2 regions of the Paenarthrobacter sp. NPDC091669 genome follow, and region 1 is predicted to be linked to the other one. Evidence: predicted binding sites of a transcription regulator. Region 1 holds the regulator's gene; the other holds the start of a gene.
The links. Region 1 encodes HrcA, which represses chaperone genes, less so after heat shock. Its sites were predicted from a motif close to TTNGCACTCGNNNNNNNCGAGTGCNAA; they were not measured.

Region 1 (9,413 bases):
TGCCCAGCCTGAGAAGTACGCTGCGGAGCTTGCCAACCTCATTGGCGGCGACCCCGAGGACGTTCTCAAGGTCTCCGGTAAAACGGGCGTGGGTGTTGAGGCCCTGCTGGACAAAATTGTCCGTGACCTTCCTGCACCCGTTGGCGACCCCAATGCGCCGGCCCGCGCCATGATTTTCGACTCCGTCTATGACACGTACCGCGGCGTAGTTACCTACGTCCGCGTGGTGGACGGCATGCTCCACCCGCGCGAACGCATTCAGATGATGTCCACCCGGGCAACGCACGAGCTCCTGGAGATTGGTGTCAGCTCCCCGGAGCCGACGCCATCCAAGGGCCTGGGCGTCGGCGAGGTGGGCTACCTGATTACCGGCGTGAAGGACGTCCGTCAGTCGAAGGTTGGCGATACTGTTACCAACCTGGCCAAGCCTGCCTCGGAGTCGCTCAGCGGCTACGCCGACGCCAAGCCGATGGTCTTCTCCGGTCTCTACCCGCTGGACGGAACGGACTACCCTGTCCTCCGCGACGCCCTCGAAAAGCTGATGCTTAACGACGCCGCACTGGTTTACGAGCCCGAGACGTCCGCAGCACTGGGCTTCGGTTTCCGCGTCGGGTTCCTCGGTTTGCTCCACCTGGAAATTACCCGTGAGCGCCTCGAACGTGAGTACAACCTGGACCTCATCTCCACGGCTCCCAACGTGGAATACGAGGTGACACTGGAGGACAAGAAGGTCATCCACGTCACCAACCCCAGCGAGTACCCCACGGGCAAGATCTCCGAGGTTCGCGAGCCGATGGTTTCCGCCACCATCCTGGCTCCCAATGAGTTTGTTGGATCCATCATGGAACTCTGCCAGAGCCGCCGAGGCCAAATGCGCGGCATGGATTACCTCTCCGAGGACCGTGTGGAACTCCGCTACTGGATTCCGCTGGCTGAGATCGTGTTCGACTTCTTCGACCTCCTGAAGTCCAAAACCCGAGGCTACGCGTCGCTGGACTGGAAGGCCGACGGCGAACAGGTTGCAGACCTCGTCAAAGTGGACATCCTGCTGCAGGGTGAACAAGTGGATGCCTTCAGTGCCATCACCCACCGTGACAAGGCCTACGCCTACGGTGTGATGATGACCGGCAAGCTCCGTGAGCTCATCCCTAGGCAGCAGTTTGAGGTGCCCATCCAGGCAGCCATCGGATCGCGCATCATTGCCCGCGAGAGCATCCGGGCCATCCGCAAGGACGTTCTTGCCAAGTGCTACGGCGGTGACATCACCCGTAAGCGCAAACTGCTGGAAAAGCAGAAGGAAGGCAAGAAGCGCATGAAGATGGTGGGTCGCGTGGAGGTTCCCCAGGAAGCATTCATCGCAGCCCTGACCACCGACGAGTCCAAGGACAAGGCCAAGAAGTAAATGCCCAGCGTCCTGCCTTTGGGCGATCCGGCACCTGCGGACGGAGTACTTCCCCCGCAGGTGCTGGACGGCGTGGAGCACCGTAACTTCGGGCTCTACGTCCATATCCCGTTTTGTGCCGTTCGCTGCGGCTACTGTGACTTCAACACCTACACGGCCACCGAACTCGGTGGTGGAGCCTCTCAGGATGCCTACGCTTCAACGGCGGTGAGTGAACTCGACTTTGCAGCTGTTGCACTGGAGGCCTCCGGGCTGCCACAGCGGCGCATGAGCACTGTTTTCTTTGGCGGCGGTACCCCCACGCTCCTCCCTGCGGAAGATCTGGCGCACATCCTCCGGGCGGCCGTCGATCATTGGGGACTTGAGCCCGGAGCCGAAGTAACCACCGAAGCCAATCCCGATTCCGTGACCCCTGAGTCGCTGAAAGTGCTGGCCGATGCCGGCTTCACCAGGGTCTCGTTCGGCATGCAGTCAGCTGTACCTCACGTGCTGAAGGTCCTTGACCGCACGCATACCCCCAGCCGTGTGCCGCTCGTGGTCCAGTGGGCCCGCGAAGCCGGACTCGCAGTGAGCCTGGACCTCATCTACGGTACGCCGGGTGAGTCCATGGACGACTGGCGGTTGTCCTTGGAGACGGCTCTTTCCTATCAGCCTGACCACATCAGCGCGTACGCATTGATCGTGGAAGACGGCACCAAGCTCGCGGCCCAGATCCGCCGCGGCGAAGTGCCCGGAATTGACGACGACGATCATGCGGCCAAATACGAATTGGCTGATTCGCTGGTCTCCGCAGCTGGTTTGAACTGGTATGAGGTCAGCAACTGGTCCCGGACGCCCGATCAAGCGTGCCGGCACAATCTGGCCTACTGGCGCGGCGACGACTGGTGGGGCGTCGGACCCGGTGCGCACTCCCACGTAGGAGGTGTCCGGTGGTGGAACGTCAAGCACCCCACCGCTTACGCAGGCCGTTTGGGGGCGGGAAGCTCACCGGCGGCAGGCAGGGAGACCTTGGACGCCGAAACCCGCGAAGTCGAGCGCATCATGCTGGAGGCGCGGCTGGGTACAGGACTTGAAGTTGATGCCTTGGACGCGGTTGGCCGCCATGCAATGGCAGGGCTCATCGCCGACGGGCTGGTTGATCCTGCGCAGGCCTTCAAAGGCCGGTTGATCCTGACGCTGAAGGGTCGGCTGCTGGCTGACGCCGTAGTCCGGAGGATTCTCCCCGACTAACTCCCAGCCCCCCTTGAAAGGGGGAGGGCTACTTGATCCAGCGCAGGTTGAGCTTATAGCGGTGCGGCTGGCCGTGGTTGACGCGGATCCCAGCCGAGACTGAGAAGCATGTCAGGGCTACCCAGATGCCCGTGGCGATCACGGCGAAGATGTTACCCACTACCGGCAGCAGCACCAGGATGTTGGCCAGAACCGCGGCGATGGTGGGAGGCAGGGTGAAGTTCAACGCTTCCTTGGATTCCTGTGCCGTAAAAGGTCCGCGGTCACGGAAAATCAGGTAGATCAGGAGTGATGGGAGGCATCCCAAAATGCCGCCAAAGTGTGCCAGGGTGGCCCATTGCCTGTCCTCGCTGGCGGTCAGTGGCAGCGCATTTGCAGGCGCGCCATGGTACTGGGGCTGGCCTGCGGCGCTGCCCGGTTCTTCAGGAGCGTTCTCTGCCACGGTGTGTTCCCTTTGCTGTAAAGATGGTGCGGTGTTGCTGTCCCAGAATACCGGCCCCAGCAGGCTTCCCGGGACAAACGCCGCGATGACACGTCAGTTGCTGCTGCTTTGAGGGCAAAGGTCAGGGAACTGTGAGGAAATCGATGACTTCTTCCACGCGGCCCAGCAGCGAGGCCTCGAGGTCGGCGTAGCTGCGAACCGCTCCAAGAAGCCGCTGCCAGCCCAGTCCTATATCTTCAGCGGTCTCGTGGGGCCACCCGAAGGCGGTCAGAATCCCGGTCTTCCAGTCGGTGCCGCGGGGTACGGACGGCCAGGCCTCTATTCCCAGGACTTTGGGCCTGATGGCCTGCCATACATCGATGTAGGGGTGGCCGACAATCAGGACGTTTCCCGCGGCTCCAGGCACAGTCATGGCGTCAGCTGCGATGCGGGACTCCTTGGAGCCGGCCACAAGGTGGTCCACCAGGATGCCGAGGCGTCGGCCGGGTCCGGGGTCAAAGGCGGAGATAGCCGACTTGAGGTCATCGACTCCGTGCAGGGGCTCCACCACAATGCCCTCGACGCGGAGATCGTCGCCCCACACTTTCTCGACGAGTTCGGCGTCGTGTTTTCCCTCCACCCAAATGCGGCTGGCTTTGGCCACCTGTGCGCGTTGTCCTTGAACCTTCACGGAACCCGAGGCGGTGCGCCCGGCCTGAACGGGCGGCGTCGTTTGGCGGGGGACCGGGGGCATCAAGCGGATGGGCTGCCCCTCGAGCAGGAAGCCAAATCCGAGTTGGAACGACTTTGTCTTCCCCCGCCTGTCCTCAAGGGACACAATGTGCATGCCGCCGGTTTTCTCGACACGGGTGACTTCGCCCACCCAGCCTGATTGGACGTCTTCGAGGACCATCCCGCGTTGGACGGCAACCTCCGGCAGTTGCCGTTTGGCAGGAGCTGACAGATCCTGCGGACCCCACGTGTCGAAAGCCAAGGAGTTCCTACCTTTTGTGCTGGGTTGAATGGTGCAGTGTTGATTTGCGCTGGGTTGGGACGGGAAAGTTCAATGCTAGCAACGGGGTGGCTCATACTAGACTGGTTAGCACTTGGGCATGTTGAGTGCTAAGTGGACCCGGTCCCAGAGACCACGGCAGTCGTCAGGAGGTGGAGCAATGAGTGAGCCACGCAAGTTGGAAGTGCTGCGTGCCATCGTTGAAGATTACGTGCATTCACGGGAACCTGTCGGATCGAAGGCCCTTGTTGAACGGCACCATCTTGGTGTTTCAAGCGCCACCATCCGAAATGACATGGCCGTTCTGGAAGAAGAAGGCCTCATTGCAGCGCCCCACACCAGTGCCGGTCGCATCCCCACCGACAAGGGCTACCGCCTGTTCGTTGATCGCATCTCCCAGGTCAAGCCCCTTTCGGCCGCCGAGCGGAGGGCCATCCACTCGCTGCTTGAAGGCCCCGATGATGTAGACGACATCCTGGAGCGCACCGTCAGGCTCCTGTCCCAACTGACCAACCAGGTCGCCGTCGTGCAGTACCCGCACTCCAACCGCGCCTTGGTACGGCATGTTGAGTTCGTCCTGTTGGCCCCACAACAGGTGTTGGTGGTGCTGATTGCCGATACCGGCAGCGTCAGCCAGAAGGTCATCGACGCCGGTTCGGACGTGGGCGACGACGCTTTGATGCGGTTGAGATCCCGCTTCCTGGGCAGCATCGCGGGGACGCAACTGGCTCTGTTGCCGCAGGTGCTTCCGTCGGTGATTGCCCTGTGTCCGCCCGAGCTTCGGGGACTGGCCCAAACGTTGGCCAACGGCCTGCAGTCCTTGAGCGACAACAGCCGCGAAGAACGCATCCTGATGGCCGGTACGGCCAACCTCGCCAGGTCCAACGTGGACTTCCCGTTGAGCATTGGTCCGGTGCTGGAAGCCCTTGAGGAACAAGTTGTCATGCTTCGGTTGTTGTCAGACATGGGGGACGACCCCCGCGGCGTCACCGTGAGTATCGGCCGGGAGAATCCCTATGACGGATTGGCCGAGGCTTCCGTGGTTGCCACTGGATACGGCTCCGGCGCAAAGGTGGGGATCCTGGGCCCGACCCGCATGGATTATCCGACCACCATGGCCGCAGTCCGGGCCGTGGCCCGTTACCTTTCACGCATTCTCGGCGGCTGAACGCCGTCACGAAGAAACATCCGCAGTACAACAAGGAAGAGATACCGACTTTGAGCAGCCACTATGACGTTTTGGGAGTCTCGCCGGAAGCCACCGGGGAAGAGATCAAAAAGGCGTACCGCAAGTTGGCGCGGAAACTCCACCCGGACGTAAACCCAGGTGAGGATGTCGCGGAGCAGTTTAAGGCCGTGACCCATGCTTATGAGGTGCTGTCCGATCCCCAGAAGCGCCGCGTCTACGATGCCACCGGAAATGAGAATGGAACGGACAACGGGTTTGGCGGCGGATATTCCGGCCAGGGCTTCGCGTTCCAGGACATCTTCGACACCTTCTTTGGTGGTGGCGGCGGTCACGGCGGGCCTGCCTCCCGTGTCCGACGCGGCCAGGACGCACTCATCAGCGTCCGCATTGACTTGAAGGACGCCGTTTTCGGCGTCAACAAAAAGCTCGAAGTGGACACTGCAGTGACCTGCCCCACCTGTGACGGCAGCTGCTGCCGTCCGGGAACCCACCCGGAACGTTGTGACATCTGTGGCGGCAGCGGCCAGGTCCAGCGCGCTGTCCGGTCCATTCTCGGCCAGGTCATGACCGCTGCCCCCTGCGGTTCCTGCGAGGGCTTCGGCACGGTCATCAAGGACCCCTGCAATGAGTGCAACGGCCAAGGCCGCATCCGCAGCCGCCGTTCCCTGACCATCAAGGTTCCTGCCGGCGTCGCCACCGGTACGCGCATCCAGTTGTCCGGGCAAGGCGAAGCAGGACCCGCAGGCGGCCCGTCGGGCGACCTCTACGTGGAAATCCGCGTCAACAACGATTCCATGTTCATCCGCGAAGGCGACGACCTCCACGCCACCCTCAGCGTGCCCATGACGGCCGCGGCGCTGGGTACGGAGCTGCAGTTGGATACTTTCGACGGCGCACAGGACATTGATGTGAAGGCCGGAACCCAGTCAGGCGAGATCGTTACCCTGCGGGGCCTGGGCGTCACGCACCTGCGTGGCTATGGCCGTGGCGACCTCAAGGTACACCTCCACGTTGAAACGCCGAGTAAGTTGGATCTTGCGCAGGAAGAATTGCTGCAGCAGCTCGCCAAGCTTCGCGGGGAGCAGTTCACCGAAGGAAAGCTCGTGGCCAGCGGCGGAATGTTCGCCAAGCTTCGGGACAAGCTCGGTAACCTGTAGCGGTGAGCAACCCCGTTTTCTTCACCCCGGCCGGCAGCCTTGGCGACGTCAGCCCTGGCAGTACGTTCGTGCTGGAAGGTCCGGAGGCCCGGCACGCGGTTACGGTCAAGCGACTTGGAGTGGGAGAGCCCGTTGACATAGCCGATGGTGCCGGCATGCGGTTGACCGGCACGGTCGCCGGGGCCGGCCCCACCGGCCTTACGGTCACGGCGTCCGACGTGGTCTTGGAAGAGCAGCCGGACGTCCGGCTGGTGCTGGTCCAGGCCCTGGCCAAGGGGGACCGCGACGAACTTGCCATCGAAACGGCCACGGAACTTGGAATTGATGCTGTGCTTCCGTGGCAGTCAGAGCGTTCGATTGTTCGATGGAAGGGCGATCGCGCCTCGAAAGCCCATGCGAAGTGGGAGTCCGTGGTCACCGCCGCCGCCAAGCAGGCCCGGCGGGCATGGATTCCCCAGGTTCGGACCATGGTGGACACCGGGTCCCTGGCGAAAGCCGTATCCCAAGCTGACCTTGCCATCATCCTGCATGAAGACGCGAAGAATCCCCTGCGGACCGTCCTTGAAGAATTTGCGGCAACCAATGCCACCGCTCCGCGCGAGGTTCTGTTGATTGTGGGCCCCGAAGGCGGGATCTCGCCGCGCGAAGTAACGCGACTCAGTGATGCCGGTGCTGTGACGGCACTGTTGGGGCACCATGTCTTGCGGTCGTCGACGGCGGGGCCGGCCGCCGTCGTTCTTGCGAGCGACATCCTGGGGCGCTGGTAGCCGGGCAGTCAGCGGCCCTGGGCCTCACCGGCCCCGGGGAATTAGCCGACCCTGAACAGCTATCCGACCCTGAACAGCCGGGTATCGGTGCTCGTCGCGATGGTGTTTCCGGCGTTGTCCACTTGGGAGACACGTACCTCGTACTGACCGGCTTTCAACGTGGCGCCAAACGTGAACAGGCCATACTGTCCGGGTTCGCCGGTGGCTTGCGTTTGGCCCGTGAGAAGGCTGGTCTTGTCGCCCTTGCCGTCGTCCTGCAGGACCTGCCAGGCAATGGGCTTTGAGCTGTCCGTGCTCCGACCGTTGAACTTGACCAGACCGGTGGGCAGGGTGGTGTCTTCCTGCGGATCGATGATCCAGAGCGGGGCAACCAAGGAGGCGTCGCGCGTCATCGGCTCACCCAGCTGCACTTGCCCGAACGCCATGTAGTCCTTGTGGCCATCAACCAGGATGACCACTTGGATCTGCTGGCCTGAATTGATGAGTCCTGAGGACGAGGCTGCGGCTGTGGCTGTGTAGACGAGTTGCTGTACCGCCCGTTGCGCCATGCCGGCGTCCAGGTTCGAGTTGAAAGCATCACGGGAAATATCGACAGTGATGACATTTTTGCCCGAAATGGACGTGGCCAGGCTGGCGGGTTCCTGCCAAGGCGTGAAGAAGTCATGATCCAACGGCTTTTCCGCCATCATGATCTTCAGAGCGGTGGTCACAGGATTTCCGTCGCCGGAGATGTCCCTGAACTCGCGGTAGAGGTAGACCTCTTCCTTGCTCCGCCCAATCCAGTAGACCGGGATCTTGGTGGAGGCCTGGGTGGTCTCCAGCGGGGCGTTGCTGGCCGGGGCTTCCTGGACGGTCAGCGGCGGCGGGGTGGAGGTGGCCTGGGTGCCGCCGCCGTTGGCGATGCAACCGGTCAGGAGGAGGACAGCGAGCATCGCAGGCACGGCAACAGCGGACTTGGTCCGCTTGTTCGCGCCATGAACGTTGCTGGCTGTTTTCTTGATGGGTTTCCTGTCCTGCCCTGCACGGTTTGGCAGCCATTTGTCGGCTGGGTGCGGGGTTGTGTTTTTCACCCGCTATGCCAGCTTGGCACATCGCTGACGGCGGTCGGCCGGGTTTCCGGGGGCGGGCGCCAACTGAAACATGATTGATACCGGCTTGATGCCGAGTTGAGACAAAACGTCCGTAGCAGCCCCGGGGTGCCGAATGAGGCTGCCGGGGGAGGTTCATCACGGGCCGGGCTGGCGTAGGATTGGAGACATTCCGGCATCAACGCGGGCAGTGAGAGCCAGCCGCGAATGTCGAATCGATGGCGTTATTGCAGACCAACCGGAGGAGAAAAGGCCTGAGGGCCAGCACTATGAGTGAATCTTTGAACGGGCGGCTCAGGACCGGAAACGGCAACCAGCCGCCCAACGAGTTCCCGCACACTTTACCGGGCACGCGCACGGAAGTTGTCACCTTTGACAATTCCGACCAGATGGTTCACTCGCTGGGCAGCCATGACGAAGCCCTGAGGTACATCGAGGAACAGTTCCAGGATGTGAGCTTCCATGTCCGCGGCAACGAGCTCTCCATGACCGGGCCCTCCACTGTCATTCCCCGCGTCATGCGCCTCCTGGAGGAAGTCCGCGGGCTGGTGGCCAAGGGGACTGTGGTCAGCCCTGACATCCTTCAGCAGTTGGTGTCGCTGTTGAGGGCCCAGTCGGTGCAGAACCCGGCTGATGTGCTGACCCACAACATCCTTTCCAGCCGCGGCAAGACCATCCGCCCAAAGACACTGAACCAGAAGAACTATGTGGATGCCATCGATGCAAACACGGTGATTTTCGGTATCGGACCAGCTGGCACGGGCAAGACATACCTGGCCATGGCCAAGGCTGTGCAGGCACTCCAGATGAAGGAAGTCAGCAGGATTATCCTGACGCGGCCCGCTGTGGAGGCGGGGGAGCGGCTGGGATTCCTGCCCGGTACATTGAGCGACAAGATCGATCCGTACCTTCGCCCGCTGTATGACGCACTCCACGACATGATGGATCCGGAATCCATCCCACGGCTGATGGCTGCAGGCACCATTGAGGTGGCACCATTGGCCTATATGCGCGGACGTACGCTCAATGACGCCTTCATCATTCTTGATGAGGCGCAGAACACCACCCCGGAACAGATGAAGATGTTCCTGACCCGTCTCGGCTTCGGTTCAAAAATGGTGGTCACCGGAGACGTCACGCAGATCGA
Region 2 (20,519 bases), on a different contig from region 1:
CGAAGCTCAACAGCGGACAAGCGTGCAGCCTCACGACTGGTGTCTTCGGCGTCGAAAACCGTGGTTTCCTTCGCTTCCACTACCGGCTCCTTCGGCAAGTAGCGAGCAGGCGTCGGGATGGGCGCTGCCTGCGCCGCGCGGCGTGCCCGGCGTTCGCGAAGATCCCTGAGGGCGAGCTTGCGCAACGTGACGACGGCGAGCACCGCACCAATGAAGGACACCAGCGGCAACCAGAATGACCCGGCGCCAAAGGTAAGGAGGATGCCCGAAACAACGGAGGTCACCAGCAAGGCAAGGCCCGCCAAGGCCAAAGTGAGGCGGGCATAGCGGATGGTGAATGGAGTAGTGGGCGCTTTCCGCAGGGACGACTCAGCCGCGCGGGATTCCTGGGGCGACGCCGGTGCTTTGCTGTGCATGGTCTCCATCGGTTTCTCCTGCTGAGGTGCCAAAGTCAGTACCACCCCTGCCTGCGGTTCGTCTGGTTCGTCGTCGATTGCCCCTGCTGGAACAGCGGCCGCTTGGACTTGTTGCCGCCTGTTCCGGAGAACGTAGGGCGCCACCCAGACCATCCACAGCGCAACAGTGACCACGAGTATCACTGAGCTGCTGAGAGGGAAGTCCACATTCAAAACCGTAGAAGCAAATCACCGGCCGCGGCGGCATTGCGGCCGGTGTGTCGTCGTCGAGTCCTCAAATGACTGGATATACGGACAAAATGGCTTATGACCTGCCCGTTTATCCCCTGAGCCACCGACGCAGCAGGCCTTCAGGAACCTCGTCCGACGTCAGGGCAAAGGATCGATGGTCAGCCCATTCGCCGTTGATGTGCAGGTACCGTTCCCGATACCCCTCATCACGGAATCCAAGCTTCTCCACCACCCTCAGGCTGGGCGTGTTTTCGGGCCTGATGTTGATTTCCATGCGGTGCAGGCCCAACACCTTGAAGCAGTGGTCCGTTGCCATGGCCACCGCCGTCGGAGCAATACCGTGCCCGGCCCGCTCCTTATCCACCCAGTACCCCAGCGTGGCCATCATGGCCGATCCCCAAATGATGGAAGAAACGGTCAGCTGCCCTACGATGAGCGGCTCACGGAATCCAGGGGTGCGCTCGACGATGAGGAAAGGCAATGCCGTGGACTGGCGTGCTTGATTGTTCAGCGAGGCCACCATCTGCCGATAACTGGGCAGGCGCCCACCCGGTGCCGGGTTGGACGCCTCCCAGGGAGCAAGCCAGTCGCTGTTCCGCGAACGGACTTCAGACCACTCCCGCTTGTCGCGGTATCGGATAGGGCGAAGAAGCAGGTCTCCGCTTTCCAGCGTCACCGGCCAGATCGCAGAGCCGTACATCCTGAGGTTACTTGGGAAGCGAGGCAGTGAAGGCCGGCAGCCACTCACGCAGTTCAGGACCGAGGTCCTCGCGTTCGCAGGCCAACTCGATGCAGGCCTTGAGGTAGCTGAGTTTATCGCCGGTGTCGTAGCGACGGCCCCGGAAGACAACGCCATACACGCCGTAGCCTTCACCTTCACCGGCTGCCAGCACCTCGAGGGCGTCGGTCAGCTGGATTTCGCCACCACGGCCCGGCTCAGTCTTCTCAAGAACATCGAACACTGCCGGATGCAGCACGTAGCGGCCGATCACGGCAAGGTTGGACGGCGCTTCTTCCGGAGAAGGCTTTTCCACGAGCTGCTTGATGCGCACGTAGCCGTCTTCACCGATCTCTTCGACGTCGGCGCAACCATAGGCGCTGATCTTGGAGGGCTCCACCTCGATCAGTGCAACCACGGAACCGCCCGTCTTCTGCTGGACGGCGATCATGTCGCTCAGGAGGTTATCGCGGGCGTCGATCAGGTCGTCGCCGAGGAGTACGGCAAAAGGCTCGTGCCCGACGTGCTGCTTCGCACGAAGGACAGCGTGGCCCAGGCCATTGGGGTCGCCTTGGCGGACGTAGTGGATGTCACCGAGGTTGGTGGCGGATTGGATGGCCTCAAGCTTGGCGGTATCGCCCTTTTCAGCCAGCGTCGCTTCCAGCGCCGGCACACGGTCGAAATGATCTTCAAGGGCGCGCTTGCTGCGCCCCGTGATCATCAGGACGTCGTGCAGGCCAACCTTGACCGCTTCTTCGACGACGTACTGGATGGCTGGCTTGTCAACCACGGGCAGCATTTCCTTCGGCATCGCCTTTGTTGCAGGCAGGAAACGGGTACCAAGACCCGCTGCGGGGATGACGGCCTTACGGACAGCATTGTTATCGAGAGTCACCGGACTAATGTAACGGAAGGAATACATCATCGGCTAAACCCTCGCCGCGCCGGGACAACATTTCTGTGGACTGGACGGCAGCTTCTGTCGCCGCACCGGCATCAGGCGAACCTCACGATCGGACACCCATGGCATCGAAGGAAGACATCCGCAGCAGCCGCCGCCTCCACCGGCGCACCCTCTCCCCCGAACAGATCGCTGCTGCCGGCGCGTCCATCGCGCAGCACGGAACGGCATGGGCGGCTGCAGCCTCCTCCGGCACGGCGGCCACATTTGCCGTCTATGTAGGTGTCGCGTTTGAACCGCCCACCTTGCCGCTCATCCATTCCTTGCACGACGCCGGACACAGGATCCTCCTTCCCGTGTGCGAGCCCGGGCGGCAGCTGAGCTGGGTCTATTGGACCCCGTCGACGGTTTTCGTCCGCTCCTCCTACGCCCCGATCGACGAACCCGAGGGCGAACGGCTGGAAAGCGAGGTGGTGGCAGGCGCCGCGGGGATCTTCATGCCCGCCACAGCGGTGGACAGGGACGGCAACCGGATTGGCCAGGGCGGCGGGTACTACGACCGGCTCCTCCATGGGCTCGACGATTCCGGCCGGCGGCCGCCCACCATTGCGGTGGTGTACGACGACGACCTGTTGCCTTCAGGTTCGATTCCCGCCGAAGCATTCGATCGCCCCGTGCGGGAAGTGCTGACTCCCTCCGGCCTGGTCCGGCTCGACGACAGAGCCCAGTGAGGTCCGGCGCATCCGCTGGCGCATGCACTGTAGACCGATGATAGAATTGGCACTCAGGCCCTGCGACTGCTAATGCGAAGCGAAATCTCCGCCGTTGCTGTACAGGACCTGACCTTTGTCCTGAAGGAGGAACTCAGTGCCCACATACGCATACGCCTGCAAAGACTGTGACCATGCCTTTGACATCGTCCAGTCCTTTTCTGACAGCTCCCTGACAGAGTGCCCCGAGTGCAAGGGCGCCCTTCGCAAGAAGTTCAACAGCGTCGGCGTCGTCTTCAAGGGCTCGGGTTTCTACCGGACTGATTCCCGAGATGCCAAGGGCAGCACAGTTTCAGCCGCTCCGGCAGCACCTGCCGCCGCGTCGCCTGCTCCAGCACCCGCCCCGGCGGCTGCAGCTGCAGCCAGCTGACTTCCCCACTTTTCCACATAGCGCATCTGGCCGCTGTTATGCGGCCCGTCCGGCTGGCTAACGTGGCGGCATGCCACAACAGTCTCGAAGCGCTCTTCTTGCCCGCGCCCGGCGTTCTGCGTCGTCTGGCCCCTGGCCCCCGGCGCCCTCTGGTGCCCGGGTCCGCTCGTCCCGGCGGCGCAACAATGCTGCAAGCTTTCACCGGCCGCTGGATCATTCCGCCCCTTTGGGCAGAAGGCGAAGGATCGGCTCCTGGATCACCCGGAACCGCCGTCTCACTGTTGCACTCCTGCTGTGCCTGGCCGCCGGCATCGCCGTCCAACAGCTGACCCCGGCTTCGGAGCTGCGGATCAGCGTCATGGTGGCCGCCCGTGACCTGCCAACGGGAACCACTCTCACAGAAGCCGATTTCACCCGTGTGGGGGTGCCGCAGGACCTGGCCGTCACCGGTGCCCTCTCAGATGGCGGAGCCCTCACCGGCCGACAATTGGCCGCACCCTTGAGCCGGGGGCAGATCCCCACAGAGTCCAGCCTCCTGGGTCCCGGGCTTCTCACCGGTTCACCCGTGGGTACCGCAGCCGTTCCCCTCCGGATGGCCGACCCGTCGTCCATCCAGCTCCTCTCCCCTGGACAGTTGGTCACGGTGGTCCTCACAGCAGCAGGATCCTATGACGAATCCAGGGAAACCCAAATTCTCGCCGGTCCCGTCCCCGTGCTCTGGACCTCAGCCCACGGAGGCAAGGCAGGCGAATGGCTGGGTACCAGCGACACCGAAGGCTTGGTGGTGGTTGCTGCCGATCCACAGCAAGCAGAAAAGCTTGCCGGCGCATCAACGCAGGGCAAGCTTTTCTTTGTTTTGGTCAACCCGTGATGGGTGGTTCCGGTGGTGAACGGTCAGCCCCAGTGCGGCGGCTTTTGTTCCTTGAGCCACTGCTCGTGGTCGTAACCGGACTCATCGCCCCAGCGCCGGGGATCGTCTTCCGCTGCTTTGGTGGGCAGAATGCCAGCCACGCCTGGTTTGGCTGCGGCTGCCGTGGCGTCCGGGCTTTCTTCAGTGGTGTCGGCGCCGGGCTCGGCGGATTCCGTCTCGGCCCCGGCTTCAGGACCGGTTGCTTCTTCCATCAGTGGTGCTTCTTTCCGGTTTTCTTCTTCGCTGTCTGCATCATCGGCAGCTTCGTCAGGCTGGCCAGATACCTGCCGTGCCGGACTTGGAGCGAACGTTTGCTGCCCCTTGTCCACACTCAATTGTTCAACGTCCATGTCCAAGAAGCCATGCTGGGGCGACGTCGAGCGCGGAATGTGATTCTCCAGCCCAAGGTAGGAGCCAATGCGATCCGCGCAGGACGAAGGATCAGTGAAGACCTCAATGGTCCACAAGGACATGTAGCGCCATCCCATGCGCTCCAGCAGCTGCGGACGCAGCCGGCTGCGTTCCCGGACGCTCATCCGCCGGTAGCGTTCAGTGCCATCGGATTCGATCGCGACGGGGGTGGGAATTTCCGCTCCCTCCCGGCCGATCGTGTGGACGGGGTCCGCCGCAGCCGCAATATCCAGAACGCCGTCGTAGAGATGCCAGACCCGGGCTCCCCTGGCCCGCAGGCGTTCTCCAAGGTCCGCAACCAAGGGATCCTCACCGAGTGCCTGCTCACTGGCAACAGCACGGGAGGCGGGCGTACCGAGATTGCTGTTTCCCGAGAGTTCCCGGTCCAGCAGTTCGTAGAAGTCCACCGCGCCATGGGCCAGCCGATCGAGGTCAAGGTCCTCAGGACGGAAGCAGCTCAGGACGTGCATGGAACGCCGTGCGCGGGTCATGGCCAAGGCGAAACGGTTCCGGCCGCCCTCAGTGGACAACGGACCGAACGAATGAAGTGCCCGGCCATGTGGCGTGCGGCCGTAGCCAAGGGAGAAGATCACGTGGTCCCGGACAAGGCCTTGTGCTCGCTCCAGATCCACCACGCGGAAGGACTCGGGACCAGCTCCGAAGAACGTGGACAACAAGGGGTGGTTGGGCAGTTGGAGCCTGATGGCCTCGCCGATACGGGCGGCATGGCGCAAGCTTGCCGTCACTACTGCCAAGGACGTGCGGGGACGCAGCCTGGCATGTTCGAACACGAGGTCCACCACGCGATTGACCTCGGCGGTGACGGACTCCACACCCTCGTGGTCAGCCCCCGGAAGTCCGGTGCCATCGGGGATGTACTCCACCAGGATGGAACGGTCCAGTCCCGTGACAGAGTTGCCGTCCGGCAGGCGGCGCAGGCCACCGTCGTAGTAATTCTTGCTCAGCTGAAGGATCAAATCCTCGTCCACGGCGCGGTAGACCCAATTCAGTTGCCAGGTTGGAAGGACTCTGGCCAGTGCCTTGAAGGCGCTGTCAACATTCTCGTGGCTGGCAACACCGGCTACTGGCGGTTCCACAGCAACGCTGAAGGTCCGTGCGTGGGCAATCTTCGCATCGCCGAAGGCCACCACCTGCTTCGCCCGGGCGATGGCAGGAAGTACTGCCTGCAGCGAGGTGGATTCGGCGTCTATGACCACCACGGCGTCAAACTTTTGCTCGGCCGGAAGAACACCGGTCAAGAGGTAGGGGCTGACCGACCAAACGGGCACCAGCAGTGGCACCAGCTCCGGAGCCTGGGCGCTCAGCGCCGGCAAAGTGACCCGGCCATCCTTCAGCAAGGCACGCAGCAATTCCGCCTGCCTTGGGTGCTCAAGCAGCCCCTTGCGCCATTTTTGGGCCAACTGCCACCGGAGACGGGCGGCGCCACTGGCGATGTGTGCCTGGTCAGCAAGCCGGTATTCGGCTTCCAGGCGGCGCAGCGAATCGCCATCGGACATCGCCAGGTAGTCGTCGCCGCTGATCATGGCTTCCAAAGCGGATTGCCACCAGGCCAGATCCAATTCGGCGGCCACGGAGCCGGCAGGAACTTCGCGGGCAGCCAGATCGGACAGCAGCTCTCCGAGGCCGTGCTCGCGCATTTCCTCTATCAGGAGAGTTCGCTCGGGAAGTGTCTCCAACGTTGCCGTGTCAGCAACAAGCCGTTCAAGCCGCTCCATCAATTCCAAGTACGGTGTCCCATGCAGGGAGCCACCAGCGCTGGTGTGCTTGAGGGCAGCACCTAGGCGGTGCAGTTCGCCATCCAACTCCCGGTACAGCGCCCCAAGATCGGCGAGCCCGGAAGGCACAGCCGGGTGGCGCTGGGTGGTGGCGTATCCGGCCCACAGAGCCCGCTGCTCCTGGACCAGGACGAGGGAGCTGTGGAGGTCGGCGATGTGGACTCCGGGCCGCACATATTCCTTGGCGACCCGGCGCAGGCGGGAACGCTGCATGGAGGGCATCTCCAAGTTGCGCTCACGGCGCCAGGCGGAGCTGGCAGTGGCGGAAATGAGGTCGTGCACCGGCCGGTCAAAGATGTCCGGAGTGAACTTATCCAAACTCTCCCGAACGGCAATGAGCAGTTCGAGCTGCGCACCCCATTCGGTGAAGGTATCCCCCAGCCGGATTTCAGCGTGGTCGGACACCTGCTTCATCCTGTCCCGCAGGACGGGAAGCTTCTCCTCGGCCAGGCGGGCGAGTTGTTGGGCTTCCTCGGTCTCCTTGCGCGTCACCAGCCGCGCTCCATACCAGGGGCTGGTGGTGGATGCCCTGCTGAAGCTGCCCAGCTCCGCAGCCCGGCGCAGGCGGCCGGCCAGTTCCTCCCGGTCCTTGATGTTGTCCAGGACGCTGCGCTTCAGACGGACAGTGGTGGAAGGAGCGGGATGGATGGACGTCAGCTCTGCCAGCGACTGCATGGCCTGGTACGGCGAGCAACCCCACCGTTCACGGACGTTGTGCAGAGAGGCCACGTGGTCCATCAGGGCGTGGCGGTGTCCGGTGAGCGTCTGGTGCAGGTTGCCCAGTTGAGGCTCAAGCGCTTTTTCGTTGCGCATGATGGCGCGGACCAGTTGGCCTTTGAGCTGCTGAGGCGTGGTCCCGTTTCCCGGGCGGAACAGCATGGAGTCGAGGCCGAGCGATTCCAGGTGGGCGGAAAGTCCTGCCAGGCTGGACTGCCTGTCACCTACCACCAGCACGGATTTGCCTTCGCTGACCAGTGCACCGATCGCGTTGATGGCCGTTTGTGTCTGTCCGCTTCCCGGCGGGGTGCTCACCACCAGGGAATCTCCGGCCCGGACGGCATCCACCACATACTGCTGGTCCGTGTCGGCGTCCAGCAGGAGGAGCTCATCTGCCGGATCACGAAGGTCAAGGCTCGGGAACCGGCCCGCCTTGATGGGCTCAGGCTCAATGTCACCACCGTTTGCCGCAACCGCAAGCGCCGCCACGGTGGGGTTGTTCATGTTGATCCAAGGATCATCAAGGTTTCCGGAAAGGTCAGCCAGAGTGGTGACCAACAAGTTGAAATCCACCTCGGCGCCGTGAATCGGCTGGACGAGCGTGGACAGTCGGTCAAGTACCGGCTGGGGATCGAACCGGGCCGTGTTGTAGGCCATGCGCGCTACCGCGTTGACGTCAAAGACGATGCCATGGACTGACTTGAGGTGGCGCACCAGGGCAGGGTTCATCCGTGCCTGCTCGGTGAGCTGGAGTTCAAAGTCGTCTTCGCCCGGCCTGATGGTCAGGATGATGGAAGCGAGCATCACTGGCGCCGAGACACGCTGTGGTTTACCGCCCACGGCCGAGGTCCACACCACGGTGCCGGCGGACAAGTATCCGGCCTCTATGCCGCGATCATTGCTCAGCTCAAAGATCTTGGACCTGATGTTGCGCGCGGCACGGGCCGCCACCAAGTATTGCTGCCGGTCCCGGATCAACGTGGACAGGCGTGTTTTGCGACCTGCCAGCAACTGCGCCAGCCCCGAGGGGTGCGCATTGCTCAGATCGATGGCGCCTTCGGGCGTCTTGACGAAACGCAGCATCGTGTCCGCCCCGGTGACGGGTTTAAGACCAGACAGCCATTTGCGGAGCTCTTCGGAGCCCTCTTCCTGGCCTTGACCTAATGACACAACTTCTGCCTTCTTTTCTGTACTAGCTTTAGACGCCTTGGACCATACCGGCATACCTTCGAGGGTAGCGGGAATACCTTGGCAGTCCGCTCCGCAACGCTGTTCCGACGCGAAATTCGCCGTCATTTCACAGGTGCCTGCCGATTTCACAGGCCGCGGCACCCCGAGGATTCAAGCACAGTGGCCGGCCTCCCAGAGGAAGCCGGCCACTCAGAATGCTATTCCCACTCGATGGTTCCCGGTGGCTTGCTGGTGACGTCCAGCACCACGCGGTTCACGCCGTCGACCTCGTTGGTAATGCGGTTGGAGATCCGGGCAAGGAGGTCGTAAGGCAGCCGCGACCAGTCCGCCGTCATGGCGTCCTCGGAGGACACCGGACGCAGCACGATCGGGTGGCCATAGGTACGGCCGTCTCCCTGGACACCAACGCTGCGGACATCGGCCAGGAGGACTACCGGCATCTGCCAGACGTCGTTGTCCAACCCGGCGGCCGTGAGCTCCGCACGGGCAATGGCATCCGCCTTGCGCAGCAGGTCCAGGCGCTCCTTGGTTACTTCGCCCACGATGCGGATTCCCAGGCCGGGGCCAGGGAAGGGCTGGCGGCCGACGATTTCCTGCGGCAGCCCCAGCTGGGCACCGACGGCGCGTACTTCGTCCTTGAACAGAGCCCGCAGCGGCTCAACGAGCTCGAACTGAAGGTCCTCGGGAAGCCCGCCCACGTTGTGGTGGCTCTTGATGTTTGCAGCACCTTCGCCGCCGCCTGATTCGACGACGTCCGGGTACAAGGTTCCCTGAACCAGGAACTTGATCTTCTCGCCTTCGGCAGCAGCCTGGGCGATGATGGCCCGCTCCGCTTCCTCGAAGGCACGAATGAATTCGCGGCCAATGATCTTCCGCTTGGTTTCGGGATCGCTGACACCGGCCAAGGCTGATTGGAAGCGTTCCTGCTCATTGGCTACGTAGAGGTTGACGCCTGTGGCCGCCACGAAGTCGCGCTCAACCTGTTCGGCTTCGCCTTCACGCAGGAGGCCGTGGTCAACGAAGACACAGGTCAACTGGTCACCCACGGCGCGCTGGACCAAAGCCGCAGCTACAGCGGAGTCAACGCCGCCGGAGAGGCCACAGATAACCTTGGAGTCCCCGATCTGCTGGCGGATCCGGTCCACCTGCTCTTCGAGGATGTTGCCCGTAGTCCAGTTGGGGCTCAGGCCCGCGCCCTTGAAGAGGAAGTTCTCCAAGACGTGCTGGCCGTGGACGGAATGCTTGACCTCGGGGTGCCACTGGACACCGTAAAGACGCTTCTCGTCGTTGGCAAAGGCAGCCACCGGAGCACCGGCGGTCGAGGCGAGGACTTCGAAACCTTCAGGAGCCTCATGAACGGAGTCGCCGTGGCTCATCCAGGTGTTCTGGGAGGAGGGGACGCCGTCCAGGATGGACCGGGCATCGCCTACGACCAGGGCTTCAGTGGCGCCGTACTCCCGGAGACCCGTCTGGGCCACCTTGCCACCCAGCGCATTGGCCATCGCCTGGAAGCCGTAGCAAATGCCGAATACAGGCACTCCGGCTTCGAAGAGATCAGCGCCGACGCTCGGGGCTCCCTCGGCGTACACGCTGGAAGGTCCTCCGGAGAGGATGATGGCTGCCGGGTTCTTGGCCAGAAGCTGCTCGGTGGTGAAGGTATGCGGAACAATTTCCGAATACACATTCGCTTCGCGGACGCGGCGGGCAATCAGCTGCGCGTACTGGGCACCGTAGTCAACAACCAGCACCGGCTTCTGGGAAGTTTGGGGTGCGGTGGGAGTAGTCACCAGACAAGACTACTTTGCCGGGCCGCCCCGGTGCACGTTGACGAGGGCGGCCAGAGGCCAAAACGGCCGCGTCGTTAGGCATCTCACATTGCGTCCTGCCGCATAGCCCTTAGCGGGACGCTGTGGGCGGTCCTAGTAGCGCTTGGATGCCTGCGGATTGGCTGCCAGTTCCGCTTCAACTTGTGCGTGGAATTTCTTCTCCACGATGAAGGACAGCAACGGAATGACGCCACCCAGTGCCAGGAGGACCATCTTGGAGAACGGCCAGCGCATGAGCGACCACAGGCGGAAGTTGGAGACCAGGTACACCACGTACATCCAACCGTGCACAATCAGCACCGACGTGGAGATGTTGAACCCGCCGATCACGCCTTTGGGCTCGGATTCCGCGAAGCCGAAGCCGAAGGGCTGGCCCGTGACGGCGTTCGTGCCGCCGGCGAAGAGCGAGACTCCAAAGCCGTAGCGTGCGATCAGTTCCGCACACAGCAGGAGCAGCATGGCACCGGTCAGGTACGCCATGACTTTGTAGAACTTCAACGCCGAACGGATCTGGGCTTCCGTTCCGCCGAACCGGCGCTTCTTGGGCTTGGATCCGGATTGCCCGGGCTGGATGGCCGGTTTTGGCTCAATCATTGCTGCACCTTTTGTTCTGGCTCTGGGTTTGTAGGTTCTGTAGCATCCACGGGTTTGGCAGGTTCAACCTGGTCGTCCTCCCCGTATTCATCCTCGTCGTCGTCCTCTTCAAGGTCGCGACGGTAGTCGTCCTTGACCAGACGCCACCAGATGAAGATCGAGAACCCGGCGAAGACAACCCATTCCACTGCGTAGAAGAGGTTCAGCCAGTTGACCTGTTCTGCAGGCGGCTGGGGCGGGATGTTGAGGGCCTTGACGTCATCGCCAAGGGGAATGGTCACGCCGCCGGAGACCTCCGAGGTCGCGGCGACAAAACCCGGGTAGCTGGTCACTTCCCACATGTTGATGAGCTCCGCGGCAGAAACAGCGGACGCACGGCCTGGACCGGCGTCGACGTTTGGAACGGGCGCTTCAGATGGAATAAGGCGACCAGTCAAGGTGATGATGCCCGACGGCGGCGGGCCGGCTTGGGCGGCATCGGCCACCCAGCCGCGCGCCACGGGAATCCAGGTCTGGGGCGAGGCAGCAACACCGGTCAGCGTGGGAGCGTTGTTGACGGCAAAAGCCGAGACAATCCAGAAGCCCTTTTGGTTGTTGTACAGGCGACCCTCTACGAGAACCTGCTTGCCGGGATCGTAGGATCCGGTGGCGGTGACCATCTGGTCCGAGACCGAACCTGGGAAGAACTGGCCGGGTTTGAGGACGTCCACCAGCGGTTTGACTTCTTCGATGCTGGACGGCGCCGGAGGCTCGTGCTGGGCGGACCGGCTGAGTTGCCACTGGCTGAGCAGCACAAACACCCCGGATAACAGAAGCGCAAAGACCAGTCCTGCGATCCAGCGGGGTTTCAACGCGGTTTTCAACACCCCTTAACCGTACTTCGTCCGGCTGTAGAACAACGAAACGGCTGCACTAGAGTGGGGCAGCAGGGTCCCTACGTGGCGACGAAGTCGACACGAAAGGCCTGCCCCAATCTTTAGTGGTCGAAGAACACCAGGCTGGAGTTGATGAGCTCGGAGATGACCTCGGGATCGTGGGCCCGCCGGAGGGACTCACGGAAAGACTCTTTGGACAATGAACGCGCCAGGGTAGCCAGAACCTCAAGGTGGTCGGAGAAGGAACTGGCAGGAGTGGCGATCAGGAGGATCAACGTCGCCGGGCCGTCGGTTGCCCCGAAGTCCAGGGCGTGGCCGAACTTGGTCACACCCACCGCGATGGAAATCCTGTCCACGTATTCACTTCGCGCATGCGGCAGGCCGATGCCGCCGGGAAGTCCTGTGGCCAACTGGTGCTCACGGGAGTGCACCTGCTCCAGGAAACCTTCAAGGTTGCTGATCCTGCCGGCAGCGTGGAGCTTATGGGCCAGTTGGGCAGCGGCGTCGATCTTGTCCTCGGCGACGAGTTCAAGGATGACGGTGTCCGGGGTGGTCAGTTCCGCGTCATACCGGTCAAGTGGTTCAGCCAAGTCGTGTTCCCTCCAGTGTGGCCTTCCGGCCGCATATTCCTGAGCTGGTCAGCGAAGGGGAACGATGTCATCCACTCCCATGCGCGCGGCATCTGCCGATTCGTCGTCAGGCTGCTGCTGACTGAGCCGTTCAGCTTCCACGCGTGCCAGGTAGTGCTTGATCTCGCTTTCGCGCTGATTCTCGCTCCAGCCAAGGATTTCTCCCATCAGCTTAGCTACTACAGGGAGGGCTGCCACACCCCGGTCCCACGATTCGATCGAGATCCGGGTTCGGCGCGTCAAAACGTCGTGGACATGGCGGGCTCCCTCGTGGGTTGTCGCGTAGACAACTTCCGCGGCGAGGTAGTCATCGGCACCGGGCAGTGGTTCGCCCAGTTCCGGTCGCGTGGAGATCAGTTCCAGTACTTCGGGGGTCATGGATCCGTACCGGTTCAACAGGTGCTCAACGCGGGCGACGTGGACGCCGGCTTCTTCCGCAGAACGCCCGCGCCGGTTCCAGGCAGCCTTGAAACCTTCGGCCCCCAGGAGCGGAATGGTCTCGGTGCAACTGGAGGGAACACGCTCGTCCATGGCCCTGGTGGCCTCATCGACAGCGTCCTTGGCCATGACCCGGTAAGTGGTGTATTTGCCGCCGGCCACTACCACAAGCCCGGGCACGGGATGTGCCACCACGTGCTCGCGCGAGAGCTTGGCCGTGGAGTCGTTCTCACCGGCAAGCAAAGGCCGTAGGCCGGCGTAGACACCTTCGACGTCCTCACGGGTCAGGGGACGCTTGAGGACCTTGTTGACGTGCTCCAGGACGTAATCGATGTCCTTGCTGGAAGCAGCCGGATGCGCTTTGTCCAGCGTCCAGTCGGTGTCTGTGGTGCCGATGATCCAGTGGCGTCCCCAGGGGATCACAAAGAGCACTGATTTTTCCGTTCGGAGTATCAGGCCCACTGTTGATTGGAAGCGGTCGCGCGGCACCACCAAGTGAATGCCTTTGGAGGCGCGGACTTTGAGTTGGCCGCGATCTGTAACCATGGCCTGCGTTTCGTCCGTCCAGACTCCCGTAGCGTTGACCACTTGCTTGGCCCGGACGTCGAAAACGCTGCCGTCTTCCTGGTTCTCAAGTTTTGCCCCCACCACGCGTTCACCCTCGCGAAGGAAGTCCACCACCCGAAGACGGTTGGCGGCATGGGCGCCGTAATGGGCCGCGGTCCTGACCACGTTGACCACCAGACGGGCATCGTCCACTTGTGCGTCGTAGTAGCGGATGGACCCCACGAAAGCGTCATCCTTCAGACTGGGAGCCGCGCGCAGGGTTCCGCGCTTGAAGAGGTGTTTGTGCATGGGGACGCCGCGACTGTGCCCTGAGGTCAGGCCCAATGTGTCGTAAAGCATGATTCCGGCACCAACGTAGGGACGTTCCCAGAACCTGCGCGTCAGTGGATAGAGGAAGGGCACGGGGCGGACCAGGTGGGGGGCGATCTGTTGGATCAGCAGTCCCCGTTCTTGCAGAGCCTCCTGGACGAGGCCAAAATCAAGCATTTCCAGGTATCGAAGACCACCGTGGATGAGCTTGGAGGACCTGGATGAAGTGCCGGATGCCCAGTCCCGGGCCTCCACAATGGCTACGGTGAGGCCGCGGGTCACGGCATCCAGGGCGGCTCCGGCCCCCACCACGCCGCCACCAACGATCAGGATGTCAAGCTCCTTGCCGGGTTCGGCAGTGGCTTTCAGGACTTCGATCGACGCGGCACGGGCTTCCGGGCTCAAGGCCCCCGGAGAACCCACTTGTGGACCGCCTGCGATATTGCTCATCGGACCCCTCCTCGAACGCAACAGCTGGTAGTCCCCTACCCTACTTGCTGCCCGCCGCATTGGGCAGGGCAAAGACGGGCAGCCATGAAGCGGGAACTGCCCCCAAACGAAGAAAGCCCCTGTTGGCTGCCGACAGGAATCGGCAGCCAACAGGGGCTTTCAGGGCAGTTGTCAGTTTCCTGCGTAAGGCGACACAACGACGTCGACCCGCTGGAACTCCTTGAGGTCCGAGTAGCCGGTGGTTGCCATGGAACGGCGCAGCGCACCGATGAGGTTGGAGGTGCCATCGGTGTGGTGACCGGGTCCGAAAAGGACTTCTTCCAGTGGACCGACAGTTCCCACGTTAACGCGGTCGCCACGGGGTGATTCCAAGTGGTGTGCTTCCGGACCCCAGTGCCAGCCGCGGCCGGGAGCCTCTTCAGCGCGGGCCAGGGCACTGCCGAGCATGACTGCGTCTGCGCCCATGGCGATGGCCTTGACGATGTCGCCCGAGCTGCCCATGCCGCCGTCGGCAATGACGTGGACGTACCGGCCGCCCGACTCGTCCATGTAGTCCCGGCGCGCCGCAGCGACGTCGGAAATCGCCGAGGCCATGGGCGAGTGGATGCCCAGGGCACGGCGGGTGGTGGTGGTCGCGCCGCCGCCGAAGCCCACCAGGACGCCAGCCGCGCCAGTGCGCATGAGGTGCAGGGCCGGAGTGTATCCGGCTGCGCCACCGACGATCACGGGGACGTCGAGTTCGTAGATGAACTGCTTAAGGTTCAGCGGTTCGTGGTTCTTGGAGACGTGCTCAGCTGAGACCGTGGTGCCACGGATCACGAAGATGTCGACGCCGGCAGCAACCACAGTCTTGTAGTGTTCCTGGGTGCGCTGCGGGGTCAAGGAGCCAGCCACAGTGACGCCCGCGGCACGGATTTCAGCGAGGCGGGAACTGATGAGTTCCGGCTGGATGGGTGCCTGGTACAGGTCCTGCATGCGTCGGGTAACGGCGGTGCTGCTGGTCTCGTTGGCCAAGGCGGCAATTTCGTCGAGCACCTTCTGCGGGTCCTCATAGCGGGTCCAGAGACCTTCGAGGTCCAGGACGCCGAGGCCACCGAGCCGGCCAAAAGCGATTGCCGTGTCAGGGGACATCACGGAGTCCATGGGGGCGGCGATCACCGGGGTGTCGAACTTGTAGGCGTCGATCTGCCAGGAGACAGAGACGTCCTTCGGGTCGCGCGTCCGGCGGTTCGGGACGATTGCGATGTCATCCAGGGAGTAGGCACGACGCCCACGCTTGCCACGGCCAATCTCTATCTCATAAGTCACGGCTCTTACTTTACTGGACCCCTCCCGGAACCCCGATTCGGCAAATAAAGTAAAGACTTCATAAAGTGTGCGAAACACATCATCGAGGGGACCCATGACGCCTGGATTATACGGACCCGGCATTGAACAACCGGGATTGCTGTCCGAACAATTCCGCACAGGCCCGGAGCAGCATCCCGCGTGAGCTACCAGACAGGCCCTGCTCCTCTCCCCCATGCCGCCCGGCCCTTGGACTATTGGTTATCGACCGAACTCGCCGCGATAACCCCGGCCGGTGCGCGCTCCCGGCTTCGGGAGATCGCTGATGCGCGAGGTTCCTACATGGGCGCTTGGGCCGCCGGCATTGGCATGGGCGCAGTCCTCATCCTCCTGGGTGTCATCCTCGCCATCTGGTTGGGCACGCTGGTGCCGGTTCCTTCCCTCGGCCTTCCCGGAGCGGCAATGACCGTACTCTGCTGCGTCTGCTACGCACGGGTGCGCGACCGGTTGCCGCGAACAAGCCGGTTGATCGTCAATCGTGGGCCCGGGAGCTTGCGTGGCGCCTTGTCATTCGTAGGGTTCATCCTGGTCGCTTTCATCGGACTGTTCGCCTTCACGGCCAAACCGTCCACATGGCAGGATCCTGCCGCGCTGCTGACGCTGGCTGCGGTTCTTACCTTCATGGTGTGCCTCCCCGTGGTGGGGATCATCGTCCCGGCCACCATCGCGGGCCGTTCGAGGGAGTCGCTTCGCCGCAAAGCTGCAGCTGATCCCCATTTCCGGACGCTGCTGGAGGAGGACCTCGCCACGTGGCGTGACCCCTACGGCGATGCCGGATACGGCCCGCTCTAAGCCTCAGGGTGTGTTCTGGCGGGTTTCGTCCGCGGAGAGCTGGGATTCGAACATCCGGAAGTAGCGGCCCCTCAAGGCCACTAATTCCTTGTGGGTCCCCTGCTCCGCGATGCGGCCGTCTTCGAGCATGTACACGATGTCTGACTTCTCGATGGTGGCAAGGCGGTGGCTGATGGCGATGATCGTGCTGCTCCTGTCAGCGAAGAGCCGCGTGAAGATGCGGTGCTCGGCCAAAGCGTCGATGGCCGAGGTAGGTTCATCCATGACCATGAACGAGGCGTCGCGATAGAAGTTGCGTGCCATGGCCAGACGCTGCCATTGGCCCCCGGACAGGCCGCTGCCCTTGCGCCCGCGGGGATCCTCCATCCAGTTGCTCACATGGTTTTCCAACCCATTGGGCAGTTTGTTGATGAACTCCATTGCTTCAGCATCCGAGGCTGCCCGCCGGATACGGTCGTCATTGCGTGGCTGGTCCACGTCGCCGAGGTAGATGTTCTCCGCGGCGGTCGCGAACTCGTACTTCAGGAACTCCTGGCTCAGCACGGCCAGGTGCCGGTGCCAGCTGGTGACATCAATCCCCGCCAGGTCAACGTCGTCCAGCAGCACTTGGCCCGAATCGGGACGATACAAGCCCGCCAGGATACGGATCAGCGTGGACTTTCCAGCCCCGTTCTCGCCCACGATCGCAATGTGCTGGCCAGCCTGGATGGTCATGGAAATACCCTTGATGACTTCAATGTCACTTCCGGTATAGCTGAACCGGATGTCCCGCAGCTCCACCGTTCCGGGCGACGAAACCAGCGGTTTCCCGTTGCCACTGGGAACTGGCAGGGCCATGAACAGTTCATAGTCCTTGAGGTTGGCGAGGTCCTCGTCAATGGAACTCAGGGACGATACGAGGCTATTGGCCGTGGACAGGGCCCGGCTGACGATCTGCTGCACGTAGAGGAACTGACCCACGGGCTGTGCCCTGGCGATGATTTGCCCAACGACCCAAATCAAGGACACCACCTCGGCGCCGTACTGCAGTGAGTCAGCAGCCAACTGTTTGGGAATATACCGCTTTTGGAAATCCAGGCGCCGCCGTTCGTCAACATCCCGGAGCCTTGACCTGAGGTCCATGAGGTAGCCCACGATTCCGTAGAGACGCATCTCGGCAATATGTTGGGGCCTCAGAAGGTTCTGTTCAATCATTCGGCGTTGGCGGCGCGAATCCACCTGGGTGTTCCAATGCGCGATTTGTTCGCGCGACAGTTTGAACTGCAGATACACACTGGGCACGATCGCTACCAGGACAATGACAGCGATCCACCAGCTCACCAGGACCAAGGCACCGATGGCGAGGATCACGGACACCAGTTGGGTGAAGATTGCGGCGATCCTGTCCAGCACCCGCGCGTAAGAATCGGAGAACCGCTTGGCGCGGTCGTAGAGATCCACCGTTTCTTTGTCGTCATAGCGCCAGAACTCAAGGGCCAGGAATCGCTGGTACATCATGTCGCCCACGATCGCGCCCACCTTGAAGCTCATGAGCTGCTGGATGTAGCGGTCCACGCTGCTGAAGGCACCCCAGAATAAGCCCAGCGCCGCAGTGATGATGACGTACAGGATGGCCTGCGGACCGGCGTCGGGATCTCCTGCGTAGCCGGCCGCCAGGGCTGTGGTGGTGAGCGCGGCAAAATAGGTGGTGACCAGCGGCAGCGTCGCTGAGATCAGCGAACCAAGCACCTTCATGATCACCGCGACGGGCGAGGCTTTGAAGCTCACCTTCAGGACTTGTCCGACGGCGCGTGCGTACGGCCGCAGCGCCAACTTTCGGGGCGGCGTCTTGCCCGGTTGGGCCGGGTTCAGCCGAATGGACTCCGGATGCCGCGGTTGCGCGGGCTTTTCAGACATGACCCCAGCCTATTCTCATGGGCCGACATTTCTGCCGGAGCGGTTAAACAGCTGTTCCCCGCGGAAATGCCTCCGCGGGGAACAGCTGTTAATGCAGGTGATGGATCAGCGTGAACCGTAGTTGGGTGCTTCCACGGTCATCTGGATGTCGTGGGGGTGCGACTCCTTCAAGCCTGCCGGTGTGATCCGGACAAACTTGCCACGCGCTTTCAGCTCGGGGATGGTGGGTGCGCCCGTGTAGAACATGGTCTGGCGGAGGCCGCCCACCAACTGGTAGGCCACTGAAGCCAACGGTCCGCGGAAGGCTACCCGGCCTTCGATGCCTTCAGGGATGAGCTTGTCATCGCCGGAGACGTCAGCCTGGAAGTAGCGGTCCTTGGAGTAGGACGTGTTCTTGCCACGGGACTGCATGGCGCCCAGGGAACCCATGCCGCGGTAGCTCTTGAACTGCTTGCCGTTGACGAAGATGAGATCGCCCGGGGACTCCTCGCAGCCAGCCAGCAGGGAGCCGAGCATCACGGTGTCGGCACCGGCAACCAGTGCCTTGCCGATATCGCCAGAGTACTGCAGGCCGCCGTCGGCAATCAGCGGAACGCCTGCCGGGATGGCGGCCTTGGCGGATTCATAGATGGCGGTGATCTGCGGAACACCGACACCGGCAACAACGCGGGTGGTGCAGATGGATCCCGGACCCACGCCTACCTTGATGCCATCGGCCCCAGCGTCGATCAGTGCCTGGGCACCTTCGCGGGTGGCAGCCTGACCGCCGATGATGTCCACGTGGGCGGCAATCGGGTCCGACTTGAGGCGGCGGATCATGTCCAGCACGCCTTGGGAGTGGCCATTGGCGGTGTCCACGAACAGCGCATCCACGCCGGCGTCGATCAGCTTCATGGCGCGCTCCCAACCATCGCCGAAGAAGCCGATGGCGGCACCCACGCGCAGGCGGCCTTCGTCGTCCTTGGTGGCCAGCGGGTACTGCTCTGCCTTGGTGAAGTCCTTGGTGGTGATGAGGCCCTTGAGGCGTCCCTGCTCGTCAACGAGGGGAAGCTTCTCAATCTTGTTGGTAGCCAACTTGTGCGAGGCTTCCTCGCGGCTGATTCCCACATGCCCGGTGATGAGCGGCATTTTGGTCATGGTGTCGCTGACGCTGCGCAGCGGGAATTCCGATTCCGGAATGAAGCGGGTGTCGCGGTTGGTCACGATGCCCAGCAGGCGTCCGTCGGTGTCCACCACGGGAAGGCCGGAAACGCGGTAGCGGGAACACAGTTCGTCGAGTTCTTCCAGCGTGGCCTGGGGGCCGATGGTCAGCGGGTTGGTGATCATGCCCGATTCACTGCGCTTGACGCGGTCCACGTGCTCGGCCTGGTCGTCGATGGACAGGTTGCGGTGGACCACGCCCAAACCGCCCTGGCGTGCCATGGCGATGGCCATGCGGGACTCAGTCACAGTGTCCATCGCTGCGGACAGCAGCGGAGTCTGCACGGAGATCCGCTTGGAGATGCGGGAGGAGGTGTCGGCGTCGGACGGGATGACGTCCGTGTGGCCCGGGAGCAACAGGACGTCGTCGTATGTGAGGCCAATAAAGCCAAAGGGATTGTGTTCGGGCTGGGTCATGAGTGTGCGCCTCTTACCTGGATTCTGGGGGCTTAACTGGTAGGGGTTGCAACTGATGACCAGCCCGTCATTACGGGACTGGCCTGTGCATTAGGGTACCTGTGCAGAAGGTATTGGATAAATACTAGAACCTCCGCGCCGATCGCCATATTCCGCGACGCCCCAGTGTGAGCAAGAGCACTGGACTTAGTCGCCGGACCAACCGGTGGCAGCAAGGAGCCGCTCCTCGAACATGGGGATCATGCTCTGCACGTAGGTTTTGGTGAGGTGGTTATCGTCCTTGTAGACGTAGACGTTGCCCACTACTGCCGGACAGGTGCCCTGTTCGCAGATGAAGTCGCTCATGTCCATCAGGTAGAGCCGGTCCACTTTGCCCACGTAGTCGTCCAACGGCGACGACGCTGCCAGGGACTCCTCCAGCGGGGCGTTGCAGTCCGGCGAATCCGGGCCCTTTTTCTGCACGCACTCGGGCATGTTGATGCTGAAGCGGGGGTTATCGCGGACGCCAACAACGTCCATGCCTGCATCGGTGAACGGCTGGATGCCTTCAAGGTAGCCCGGCACTTCGGTCTCAAAGGGCGCTGTGGCATGGGTCAACGACGCTACCGTGAACACGGCATCCGGCTGGTGTTCCATGACGTAGGCGGCGCTTGCCTTGTTGAACTCGTTGCACTCCTCGGTCCGTTCAGGGGACTCGGCACCGAACCGGCAACTGCCTTTCAGGAGCGTCACCACTTCCCACCCGTGC

Region 2: ACIQLI_RS05150 (FmdB family zinc ribbon protein) is a predicted target of HrcA. The motif match lies at 3,044-3,070, and genes of this name have one in related genera.

Annotation. Positions count from the first base shown of each region.
Region 1 is NZ_JBIVTK010000004.1:248,386-257,798, reverse strand. Features, by position in the region: gene lepA (translation elongation factor 4) at 1-1,402, shown strand, start outside; gene hemW (radical SAM family heme chaperone HemW) at 1,403-2,632, shown strand; gene ACIQLI_RS08820 (DUF4870 domain-containing protein) at 2,661-3,074, opposite strand; gene ACIQLI_RS08815 (DUF3097 domain-containing protein) at 3,196-4,047, opposite strand; gene hrcA (heat-inducible transcriptional repressor HrcA) at 4,226-5,233, shown strand; gene dnaJ (molecular chaperone DnaJ) at 5,284-6,411, shown strand; gene ACIQLI_RS08800 (16S rRNA (uracil(1498)-N(3))-methyltransferase) at 6,414-7,178, shown strand; gene ACIQLI_RS08795 (GerMN domain-containing protein) at 7,238-8,110, opposite strand; gene ACIQLI_RS08790 (PhoH family protein) at 8,536-9,413, shown strand, end outside.
Region 2 is NZ_JBIVTK010000002.1:460,755-481,273, reverse strand. Features, by position in the region: gene ACIQLI_RS05170 (hypothetical protein) at 1-590, opposite strand, end outside; gene ACIQLI_RS05165 (GNAT family N-acetyltransferase) at 736-1,347, opposite strand; gene galU (UTP--glucose-1-phosphate uridylyltransferase GalU) at 1,355-2,290, opposite strand; gene ACIQLI_RS05155 (5-formyltetrahydrofolate cyclo-ligase) at 2,389-2,997, shown strand; gene ACIQLI_RS05150 (FmdB family zinc ribbon protein) at 3,134-3,406, shown strand; gene ACIQLI_RS05145 (RcpC/CpaB family pilus assembly protein) at 3,633-4,277, shown strand; gene ACIQLI_RS05140 (AAA family ATPase) at 4,301-8,464, opposite strand; gene guaA (glutamine-hydrolyzing GMP synthase) at 8,629-10,218, opposite strand; gene ACIQLI_RS05130 (DUF3817 domain-containing protein) at 10,351-10,851, opposite strand; gene ACIQLI_RS05125 (SURF1 family protein) at 10,848-11,717, opposite strand; gene ACIQLI_RS05120 (PTS sugar transporter subunit IIA) at 11,828-12,316, opposite strand; gene ACIQLI_RS05115 (glycerol-3-phosphate dehydrogenase/oxidase) at 12,365-14,119, opposite strand; gene ACIQLI_RS05110 (GuaB3 family IMP dehydrogenase-related protein) at 14,291-15,427, opposite strand; gene ACIQLI_RS05105 (hypothetical protein) at 15,608-16,258, shown strand; gene ACIQLI_RS05100 (ABC transporter ATP-binding protein) at 16,262-18,154, opposite strand; gene guaB (IMP dehydrogenase) at 18,260-19,771, opposite strand; gene ACIQLI_RS05090 (acyltransferase family protein) at 19,958-20,519, opposite strand, start outside.